DNA from 3 places in the Roseibium sp. SCP15 genome. Region 3 is predicted to be linked to each of the others. Evidence: predicted binding sites of a transcription regulator. Region 3 holds the regulator's gene; each other region holds the start of a gene.
What was found. The regulator LexA, encoded in region 3, represses DNA repair genes until DNA is damaged. The targets are predictions, from matches to a motif close to TGTTCNNNNTGTGTTCNG.
Positions count from the first base shown of each region.

Region 1: a site for LexA is predicted at 2,039-2,056, ahead of parE (DNA topoisomerase IV subunit B). Genes of this name have one in related genera too.
Region 2: a site for LexA is predicted at 1,195-1,212, ahead of ABLO27_RS08845 (PA0069 family radical SAM protein). Genes of this name have one in related genera too.

Region 1 covers NZ_JBDZYI010000001.1:1,059,513-1,062,792, forward strand. The annotation lists gene parE (DNA topoisomerase IV subunit B) at 1-1,957, opposite strand, end outside; gene ABLO27_RS04795 (tetratricopeptide repeat protein) at 2,573-3,280, shown strand, end outside.
Region 2 covers NZ_JBDZYI010000002.1:323,461-326,740, forward strand. The annotation lists gene ABLO27_RS08835 (VOC family protein) at 1-321, opposite strand, end outside; gene ABLO27_RS08840 (glycosyltransferase) at 428-1,123, opposite strand; gene ABLO27_RS08845 (PA0069 family radical SAM protein) at 1,234-2,367, shown strand; gene ABLO27_RS08850 (ribonuclease HII) at 2,413-3,063, shown strand; gene ABLO27_RS08855 (GNAT family N-acetyltransferase) at 3,091-3,280, shown strand, end outside.
Region 3 covers NZ_JBDZYI010000001.1:1,375,492-1,378,771, reverse strand. The annotation lists gene ABLO27_RS06250 (ComEC/Rec2 family competence protein) at 1-1,235, shown strand, start outside; gene lexA (transcriptional repressor LexA) at 1,333-2,043, opposite strand; gene ABLO27_RS06240 (hypothetical protein) at 2,186-3,073, opposite strand; gene ABLO27_RS06235 (acyl-CoA synthetase) at 3,070-3,280, opposite strand, start outside.

The DNA.
Region 1 (3,280 bases), 320 kb from region 3:
TATCGTTGGTCACGGCTATCGCCTCTTCGCCCACGTCGACCTTCAGCATGGAACGCTTTGCCGGGTCCATGGTGGTTTCCTTCAGTTGTGCTGGCAGCATCTCGCCAAGGCCTTTAAATCGGCCTATTTCCACCTTGGACTTGCTCTTGAAGACGGTCTCCAGCAATTCATCCTTGTGCGCATCGTCGCGGGCATAGAGCGTCTTTCCGCCCTGGCTCAGACGATAGAGTGGAGGGACCGCCAGGTAGAGGTGTCCACCGCGAATCAGTTCAGGCATTTCCCGGTAAAAGAAGGTAATCAAAAGTGATGCGATATGGGCGCCGTCGACGTCAGCATCCGTCATGATGACGATCTTTTCGTAGCGTAGATCGGTTTCCCTGTATTGCGAACGGGTGCCGCAGCCGAGAGCTTGAATAAGGTCCGCGAGCTGTTGGTTGGCGACCAGTTTGTCCCGGCCGGCATTTGCAACGTTCAGGATCTTGCCACGCAGTGGAAGAACGGCCTGGTTGGATCGGTTTCTTGCCTGTTTTGCCGAGCCGCCCGCCGAGTCGCCCTCGACGATGAAGAGTTCAGTGCCGTCGGATTGATTGGCGGAACAGTCGGCCAGCTTGCCGGGAAGCCTGAGTTTCCTGACTGCAGACTTGCGTGCAACGTCCTTTTCCTGGCGGCGGCGAAGGCGTTCTTCCGCACGGTCGATCACCCACTCCAGAAGCTTGTTGGCCTGGTTTGGAGAAGCTGTGAGCCAGTGGTCGAATGCATCGCGGACAGCTGTTTCTGCAATCCTTGTTGCTTCGTTCGTCGCAAGCTTGTCTTTGGTCTGGCCGACAAACTCAGGCTCGCGAATGAAAACCGATAGCATGCCGCCCGCTGACGTCATTACATCATCACCGGTGATGATGCTGGCTTTCTTGTTGTTCGTCAGTTCCCCATAGGCCTTAAGTCCGCGCAGCAGCGCATAACGGAAACCTGCTTCGTGGGTCCCGCCTTCCGGCGTCGGGACGGTATTACAGTAGGAATTGACAAACCCGTCACCTGCGAACCAGCTGACTGCCCATTCCACGGATCCGTGTTTTCCGGTTTTGTCGGTTCGGCCGGCAAAGACCTCGTCCACAACCCGGCGTTCCTTGGTCAGGCGCTCTTCCAGAAAGTCCTTCAGGCCCCCTGGAAAGTGGAAAACAGCCTCTGTGGGCGTTTCGTCCTTCTCCGAAATCAGATCGGGCGCACAGTGCCAGCGAATCTCAACACCGCCGAACAGGTATGCTTTTGAGCGCGCCATCTTGAGCAATCGCGCAGGCAGGAAGCGGGCGCCTTTGCCGAATATCTGTTCGTCGGGTTTGAAGCGGACCTGGGTGCCTCTTCGGTTTTGAGTGTCACCAACCAGTTCCAGTGGGCCTTGGGGGTGCCCGCGTCTGAAAGTCTGCCGGTAGAGTTTCCGGCTGCGCGCGACTTCAACGACCAGTTCTTCGGAAAGCGCATTGACAACGGAAACGCCGACCCCGTGCAACCCACCGGACGTTTCATATACCTTGCTGTCGAACTTGCCGCCCGCATGAAGCGTCGTCATGATGACTTCGAGAGCTGACTTGTCCTTGAATTTCGGATGCGGGTCGACCGGAATGCCGCGCCCGTTATCGGTGATGGTCAGGTATCCGTCGGCTGTTAAATTGACGTCGATCCATGTCGCATGACCGGCAACAGCTTCATCCATCGAGTTATCGATAACTTCCGCGAACAGGTGATGCAGAGCCTTTTCATCAGTCCCGCCGATATACATGCCTGGTCTGCGACGGACCGGTTCGAGACCCTCAAGGACCTCAATGTCTGCAGCTGAATACTCATCGGGAACCGGAACGGCCGTCACTGGACGCGACTTTTGCGGCGTCGGAGCTGTTACCTCCTGCGTCATTGGGGTCGAGACCGCTGCATTGCCAGCAAATAGATCGTCTTTTGCGCTCATTCCAAATCGCCTGATGGGGTTTGTAATTCTGTTTCCCGAAGTGTCTGCGCCGTTACCTACACCGAATCACATCCAATTTTGAAGGACAAACATAGAACGGGAAAGGAATTTGGCCAAAACCTTCCGTTTTCAACAGCGAACTCGTCCATCTTGTCCTGGAAACCGATCGTCAACCTGATTGTGTTTTGATGGAGTGAATGCCGCAAGTGGGGCAAGGGGCAAAAATTGTGCTAATTCGGCAACACCTGAAAACAGAGTCGTGTCGCAGCTGTCTGAAACACCAAGCTGCCCATGTTCGGCCATGTTTGCCCATCACCCGTTGCGCTATGATCTGATCAGTTGGCTGCTTTCAAATTGTGGCAGTGAATGAAATGGATCGGACTGAGGAAACAGTAAAAGGTCTCATTTGGGCCCAGAATGGCCCAACTTAGGCCGAATTGATTGGCCATTTTAGGCCTTCAGAACAAATGGTTCACAAGCACGCAGCTTCGTGAACTGATGAGAAGACACATGCGCTTGGCGCGGACAAATAACAAGATCGCAAAGATCGTCCGTCGCACCGAAAATGTTCGGCCGATGGTGAATAGTGTAACAGGGATGCAAAAGAAGAGTTCAATGCTTCGACGCCTAGGAAAATCGGGAGCTTTGCTTGGCGCGTTGATCGTCGTTGGCCTGGCGGGGCCGGCATTGGCTTTTGATGGGAAGCCCGCAGTCGACAGTTCGATCGGCCCGGGAGATCTATCCCCGACCGAGGCGCTTCGCGCGGGGGTGCGGCAATACAACGAGGGCCGCAAAACCGAAGCTTTGTCGACTTTGCGCTACGCCGCAGAGAACGGTCAGCCCAGCGCGGCCTGGAAACTTGGCGAGATGTACGCCACCGGTGATGGTGTCCAGGAAGACGATCTCAAAGCATTTCAATACTATAGTCAGATTGTTCGCGAGCACGGAGAAGACCGTCCCGATGCGCCCGATGCTCCGTTTGTTTCCAGCGCTTTTGTCGCTCTCGGCTCCTACTACCTCAACGGTATTGACGGCGCAGTCCCGAAAAACGAGGCGCGCGCGCGGCATATCTTTACCCATGCCGCATCCTATTTTGGCGACGCCGAAGCTCAGTATGAACTTGGTCGTATGTACCAGAACAGCAACAGCCGAATGGCGGTACGGTGGTACAACCTTGCTGCGTTGAAAGGCCACGTCGGGGCACAGGCCAGGCTGGGCGAAACGCTGTATACGCTCGGATCATCAGAGAAGAAAAAGGCGCGAGGTCTGATGTGGATGACAGTCGCCCGTGAGCAGGCTACTGGTGCGGAAGCTGGATGGATC
Region 2 (3,280 bases), on a different contig from region 3:
CACCATCGCCTCGGCGTCGTTCACCTTGAAGCAGATGTGATTGTAACCGGTCTTGTCGAGACGGGTACACAACGGGTCGACAACCACTTCGGGATTGCGATAGTGCAGCAGTTGAATTTCAAAGCGCGGTGACAGGCCCGGAACAACAAGAGTAATGTGATCGGCCTCGAGGTTTTCCACGCCCATGTATCCGGCAAAGACCTCTCCTTTGATGACCGTGGTCTTCTGCTTTTCCTCTTCAAATCCCAAAAGCGAAAAAAAGTACCGGGCCGCGTCGAGATCCCGGACCGCGATTGTACAATGGTCAAAACTCTGGATCATCCGAACCTCGCTCGCTGAGTAACGACATGACGAAAACTACACTCCAGATTGTGCGGAGAGCATGCTTGCGTCAAGATTGAATCCGGTGACGATGGATACTAGGAGGTCACCCGTGCAGTTTCACGGCCACTCGCGCTGGAATTCGCAAGGTGCCAACACAGAAGCGGGCGAGCGTCCGACGGAAACGGGTCACCATCCCCTCTTCCTCCGGATCACCTGAAGACACTGCGGCTGCCCTTAAGAAAACCAGTCGGCTGCGACCGATACGCTTGGCAATGTCCAGATCTTCCAGCTCCGGCAAGAGCCGATGGCCGCCGAGCTTTTTGTAGAACTGACGCGAGATGAGCAGTCCCTGATTGCCATAGGGCATGCCGAGCAACTGGGAACGCACTGCCGCAACCGTTTCGGTGATGCGCGCACTCAAACCGAATGCCTCGAAGCGAAGACGGAAGCTGGCGACGGTTTGTGGGCCATTGGGCGCTCTCCCGGCCCGCTCGATAAACGCCTGAGCTTCATGGTGCCAGCCGCTTTCCAGCAACGTTTCCGGTCTCAGAAACAAAAGCCAGTCGCCACGTCTGGCGATCGAGGCGCCATGGTTCAGCCGTTCGCTTCGGGATGTTCCCGGGCAGCTGGCCCATACGCATCCCGCAGCATCGGCGACTTTCTCCGTGTTGTCGGAAGACCCGGCATCAACGATGATTACCTCGCGGACCACACCTTCGGCAGCTGCCGGAACGAGAGCCGACAGCGCGTGTACGAGTTCTGCCTCTGAATTTTCTGTCGCAATAACCACACTGATCATGATGCTGAGTTTTACATGAAAAATATTGCAGTGCGAGAGAGGGGGCTTGTCTGATCGCAGTTTTTGACTAATGTTCTCATTATGTTCTCACCCTTACACGAAACACGTTCATGAGCGCCGTGCTGCAAACTGCTACTCCCCCCTGCCACGACGAAAGCCAGGTCGCACCTAACGCCCGGCTCCAGGAAGACCGCCGCCGCGGTCGCGGCGCTGCATTGAACAGGTCAGGGCGATTCGAGCCGCTATCCCGTGAGAGCTTTGACGATGGCTGGGACAGCCTTGAAGACCTGCCGCCGTTGAAGACACAGGTTCAGGAAGAGCAAGCCAGGACGATTATCACACGCAATGAATCGCCGGACCTGTCATTCGACCGGTCGATCAACCCGTATCGGGGATGCGAACATGGCTGCGTCTACTGTTTTGCCAGACCAAGTCACGCCTTCATGGGCCTGTCTCCAGGACTGGACTTCGAGACCCGCCTTTTCGCCAAACCCAATGCCGCCCAGTTGCTGGAAAGAGAACTCTCCAAACCCGGCTACACGCCACGCGTCATAGCAATCGGTACCAATACGGATCCGTATCAACCGCTCGAGCGCGGCTACAAACTGATGCGGGATATTCTGGAAGCTCTGGAGAATTGCGGCCATCCGGTTGCTATCGTGACCAAGTCCGCTCTTGTCACAAGGGATATCGACATTCTTGCGCGCATGGCGGAGCGCAATCTCGTCAAGGTCGCCCTCTCCGTGACAACACTGGACAAAAAGCTGTGCCGCGCAATGGAACCGAGGGCCTCTGCACCGCACAAGCGGCTTGGCGCCATCAAGGCATTGTCGGAAGCCGGTATTCCAACTTCGGTCATGATGGCCCCCATAATTCCGGCACTAACCGACAGCGAGATTGAAGCTCTTCTTGAGGCGGCAGCCGAACATGGAGCTCAGGAAGCCGCCTTCATCCTCCTGAGGCTTCCTCTCGAGGTGTCGGAACTTTTTCGCGACTGGCTGTTGCGGGAAAGGCCGGATCGTTACCGGCATGTGATGAGCCTGATCCGGTCAATGCGCGGTGGCAAGGACTATGACGCCAAATGGGGTGAGCGCATGCGCGGTCGCGGCCCCTATGCGGACCAGATCGCAAAACGATTCTCGCTGGCCGCCAAGAGGTTTGGGCTGAACCTGCGCCGCAAAAAACTCAACACCGAAGACTTCGTCCAACCGCAAAAAGGCGGTGTGCAACTAAGCCTCTTTTGAAGAACCCGCTTGCGAGTGAACCACGCTGGCGGCAGGCTGCACCTCATGTCAGACAGTTTCTCTCTTTTCGACCTGCGCTTCCCCGACAGTCCGGATCTCGATCTGGAGCGCAGGCACGCGGCATCGTTTAACGGGTTGCTCTGTGGTGTCGATGAAGCAGGCCGAGGTCCCTGGGCCGGTCCGGTGGTGACCGCCGCGGTCATTCTTGACTATGACAACGTTCCCGAAGGGCTTGATGACTCCAAGAAGCTAACTGAAGCAAAGCGGGAAGAGCTTTTCGGGCAGATTGTCACGAGCGCACATGTCTGCGCGGCCAGCGCCTCTCCTCAGACCATCGACCGGCTAAACATTCGGACAGCCACGCTTTCGGCCATGGTCCGTGCCGTTAACGGCCTCGCCCTGGCACCTGAATACGTTCTTGTGGATGGCCGTGATGTTCCCAGAGGTCTGAAGCAGACCGGACAGGCGCTGGTAAAGGGAGACGGCCGGTGCTTGTGCATAGCTGCGGCGTCCATCGTCGCCAAGGTCACCCGGGACCGGATGATGGTTCAGCTCGAGGAACACCAGCCCGGTTATGGCTTTGCTCAACACAAGGGATATGGCGTCCCCCAACATCAGGAAGCTTTGCAAAAGCTCGGTCCGACACCACATCATAGGATGTCCTTCAAACCAGTGCGGCTTGCGGCGGGGGAATAATGCACTCCACAACGGGATTGCCGGATCGTGTCCTTGAGAATTCAAAAGGCAGAAATACATCACGCTGCAGATCTACTTGAGCTCCAGATACTGGCCTATCAGAGCGAAGCTGAAATCTACCAGAACTGGACAATTGATCCGCTTATCGAATCGCTCGACGAAATGCGCGCCGCCTTCGACACCCATCTGATCCTCATGGCAAGGATGGGAGGTCAGC
Region 3 (3,280 bases):
TTGGACTCGTCTTCCTAGGCATTCTTGTTGGCAGACGTGGGTTAACGCTGCGAAGCGTCGCGATCGCCGGTCTTTTCTTGTTGTTGCTAGCGCCTGAGCGTCTGTTCTTTCCCGGATTTCAAATGTCCTTTGCCGCTGTCATCTGTCTGATTGCTGTTTACGAGATATGGCGAAACCGCGAACGAACATTCAGTCGGGCACGCCAGATAGATGCCAGCGTGCTGTCTCGCGTACTGCAGCATGTCTTGCGTTGGGGTGCCGGACTTATTGTAACTGCCTGCATTGCCGGTCTTGCGACAGGGCTCATTGGGGCACATCATTTCGGTAGGATCGCGTCCTTTGGTGTTGTCGGCAACTTTTTGGGAATGCCGGTTTTTTCTCTCCTGATCATGCCGTTTGGCGTGTTGGCATTGGTGCTGATGCCACTGGGATTGGCATCGCTTCCGTTGATCGTCATGTCTGCTGGAATATCCTTGTTGCTTAAAATTGCCTCTTTCACTGCTCAACTTGATGCTGATGCCGGAGTGATTGGAAAACTGAGTGCGCCGGTTGCATTGTTGTTTGTCGCGTCTTTGTTCGCTGCATTGCTTCTTGCGGGACGAAAGCGCCTATGGGCAATTGCCCCATTGGCAGCGGGAATGATGTTTCTCGTACAACACAGACCTCCGGATATTCAGATTGCGGCCTCCGGCACAAGGATTGCTGCCAGAGATGAAGAGGGGCTGCTTCGGTGGGCCGGGAGGCGACAGTCATTTGCAACGGACATCTGGTATGCAGGGGAAGGAGTCCCGAAGTCAGCGATTGGATCGCGCAAGATGAAGTCGCCCCAGATTACATGCGACTCAGATGGGTGTGTAATCTCGGCTTATCCGGCAAGTGCAGGTGATGATTCGAATGCGAAGACACAAGTGCCGTTGAAACTTGCGCTTCCAAAATCAGCAGAAGCATTTCGCCTGGATTGCAAATATGCCGACATTATCGTGTCCGACCTAAAGGTTCGCGCAAATTGTCCAGATGTAACCTCGATAGGAGGATCAGTTCGTCAGGAACGCGGCGCCATATCCATATGGCTTTCGAATGGGAAAAAAGATCATCCAGTGCAAAAAGCATCGCCTGAAGCTGGCAGTCAGCCCGGCGCAAAAATAGCAAAACTAAAGTTCGCAGTGCCCGCTAATCCTCGCCCCTGGCATGAACCAGGCACATTTACCCGCGAGCAACTCAGGAAGGTGAAATAGGGTAAATAGCCTCGCAACATCACACTGCCATCAGGTGCAATGAACAGACACTGTTGTAAACCTGCCAAGTACGATACCAGGCAGGTTCAGTCCTTGATCAGTATTGCCGGAACAGGGCAACCAGGCGGCCCTGAACTCGAACGCGGCCAGGACCGAATATCCTGGTTTCATACGCCGGGTTTGCTGCCTCGAGGGCTATGGAAGCACCTTTCTTGCGCAAACGCTTCAAGGTTGCTTCTTCATCATCCACGAGCGCCACGACGATGTCACCGCTATCAGCGCTGTCTGTCCGTCGGATCAGCACAGTATCACCATCCAGAATGCCGGCTTCGATCATGGAGTCGCCTCGCACCTCGAGGGCGTAATGCTCGCCTTTGCCGAGAAGTTCCTGAGGAACGGTGATGGAGTGACTGTGCGTCTGGATCGCTTCGATCGGAACACCGGCTGCGATCCGTCCCATGACCGGAATTTCAGTGCCGACTGTTTCCGCTACCGGAGCTGGAGGCGGTGTCTCCTGCTTGCCCAGCGATCCTTCAATCACTTCAGGAGAGAAGCTGCCGCGCGGACGAGGGGACCCAAGTCCGGGAGCAATCGAGTCGGGCAGGCGGACAACTTCCATTGCGCGTGCGCGGTTCGGCAGGCGCCGGATGAACCCACGTTCCTCCAATGCCGTAATCAGGCGATGAATGCCGGATTTTGATCGAAGGTCCAAGGCGTCCTTCATTTCGTCAAATGACGGTGGAACACCCGTTTCCTTCAGTCTTTCATGAATGAACATGAGCAGTTCATACTGCTTGCGCGTTAGCATATCGGCTTCCCCTGACCGCGAGAATCAAGTGGTACAAATCAAGAACACACTACCTGTTCCTATTGTGTTCTGCAAGGGTAAATGTTCTCTTACTGTTCCCTTGGATGCCGAAGTTGATGAGGCAATAGCTTAGGCTTACGAGTTAGGTCTCAACGCTTTGCGAAGTGAATTGAGCCAGCAGCAGCAGTTCGCAGGTTACCAGCGTCGGTGCGCCTGCCGGCTTGACCGTGCCTTCGTAAATCTGTCCGGTCAGGTCAACGCATCGAACGGGCAGGTTCAGGTTCTGGTTCTGTCCGCGGCCTGCTCCAGGTCTCACAAGAATTTCCGAAATCAGTCCCGGCATTGTCTGGCCGTCGATAAACTGTGCTCCGGCGAAACTTCCAAGTCCGAAGACGTCGTATGTCGTGTCACCAAGGCAATCAGCCAGAGCGGCTATGCTTTCATGCATGTCTTCAAAAGGGGCGAGCGTGGTTATGATTGCATTGTGGTCAAGGTCCGATGGGCTGAGCTGATCCTGCTTGACGCGGAAAAGAGTAAATTCGGTCTCCGGGTCTGGTTCCGCAACGAAGCGCGCTCCTTTTAATCCAAATCCCTTCAGTTGCGCGGAGCGGGCAATGGTCAGCGTTTCGGGCAGGAGATGCCCAAGTCTCGCTTGGCCATTTTCATACCAGTACGCATGAATGTGAGCGAACCAGTTTCCGTCCCGCCATCCAAGAATGGCAACGGCTTCTTCGAGAGCCACACCGCCTGATGAATGGGTGTCGCTGTACCAGGCGGCATGACGGTCGTCGATTGCTCTGTCCGGCATGACGAAGTTGAAAGGCTGCAGGCTCAGTCCTCCAAGATCAAGAACTGCAGATCCAAAGCCTTCGCGCTCCGCCCAGTTGCCAAGAGCCGAAAGCAATGGTTGCCCATTCGCCAATTCAAGAATGACGGGTTCTGCGAGGCACGAAGCGTGAGGTCTGCGATCTTCCGCGACCGGACCGGGGTGCCTGATGTCCGAGAGAGATTCTGGAGCCGGTCGTCTCACAGCAGGTCTTTCTCTTCGAGATGTTCCCGAACAAGTTTCTTCGTGATCTTGCCATAGGCACTGGTCGGCATTTGTTCGATGAAGAGATATCGCGCCGGAAGTTTGTATTTGGCGACCTTTCCGATGAGGAATTCTGAAAGATGAGCATCTTCCGGCGTTGTTCCTGCTTCCGCGACACATACGGCGAGGCCAACTTCACCCCACTGA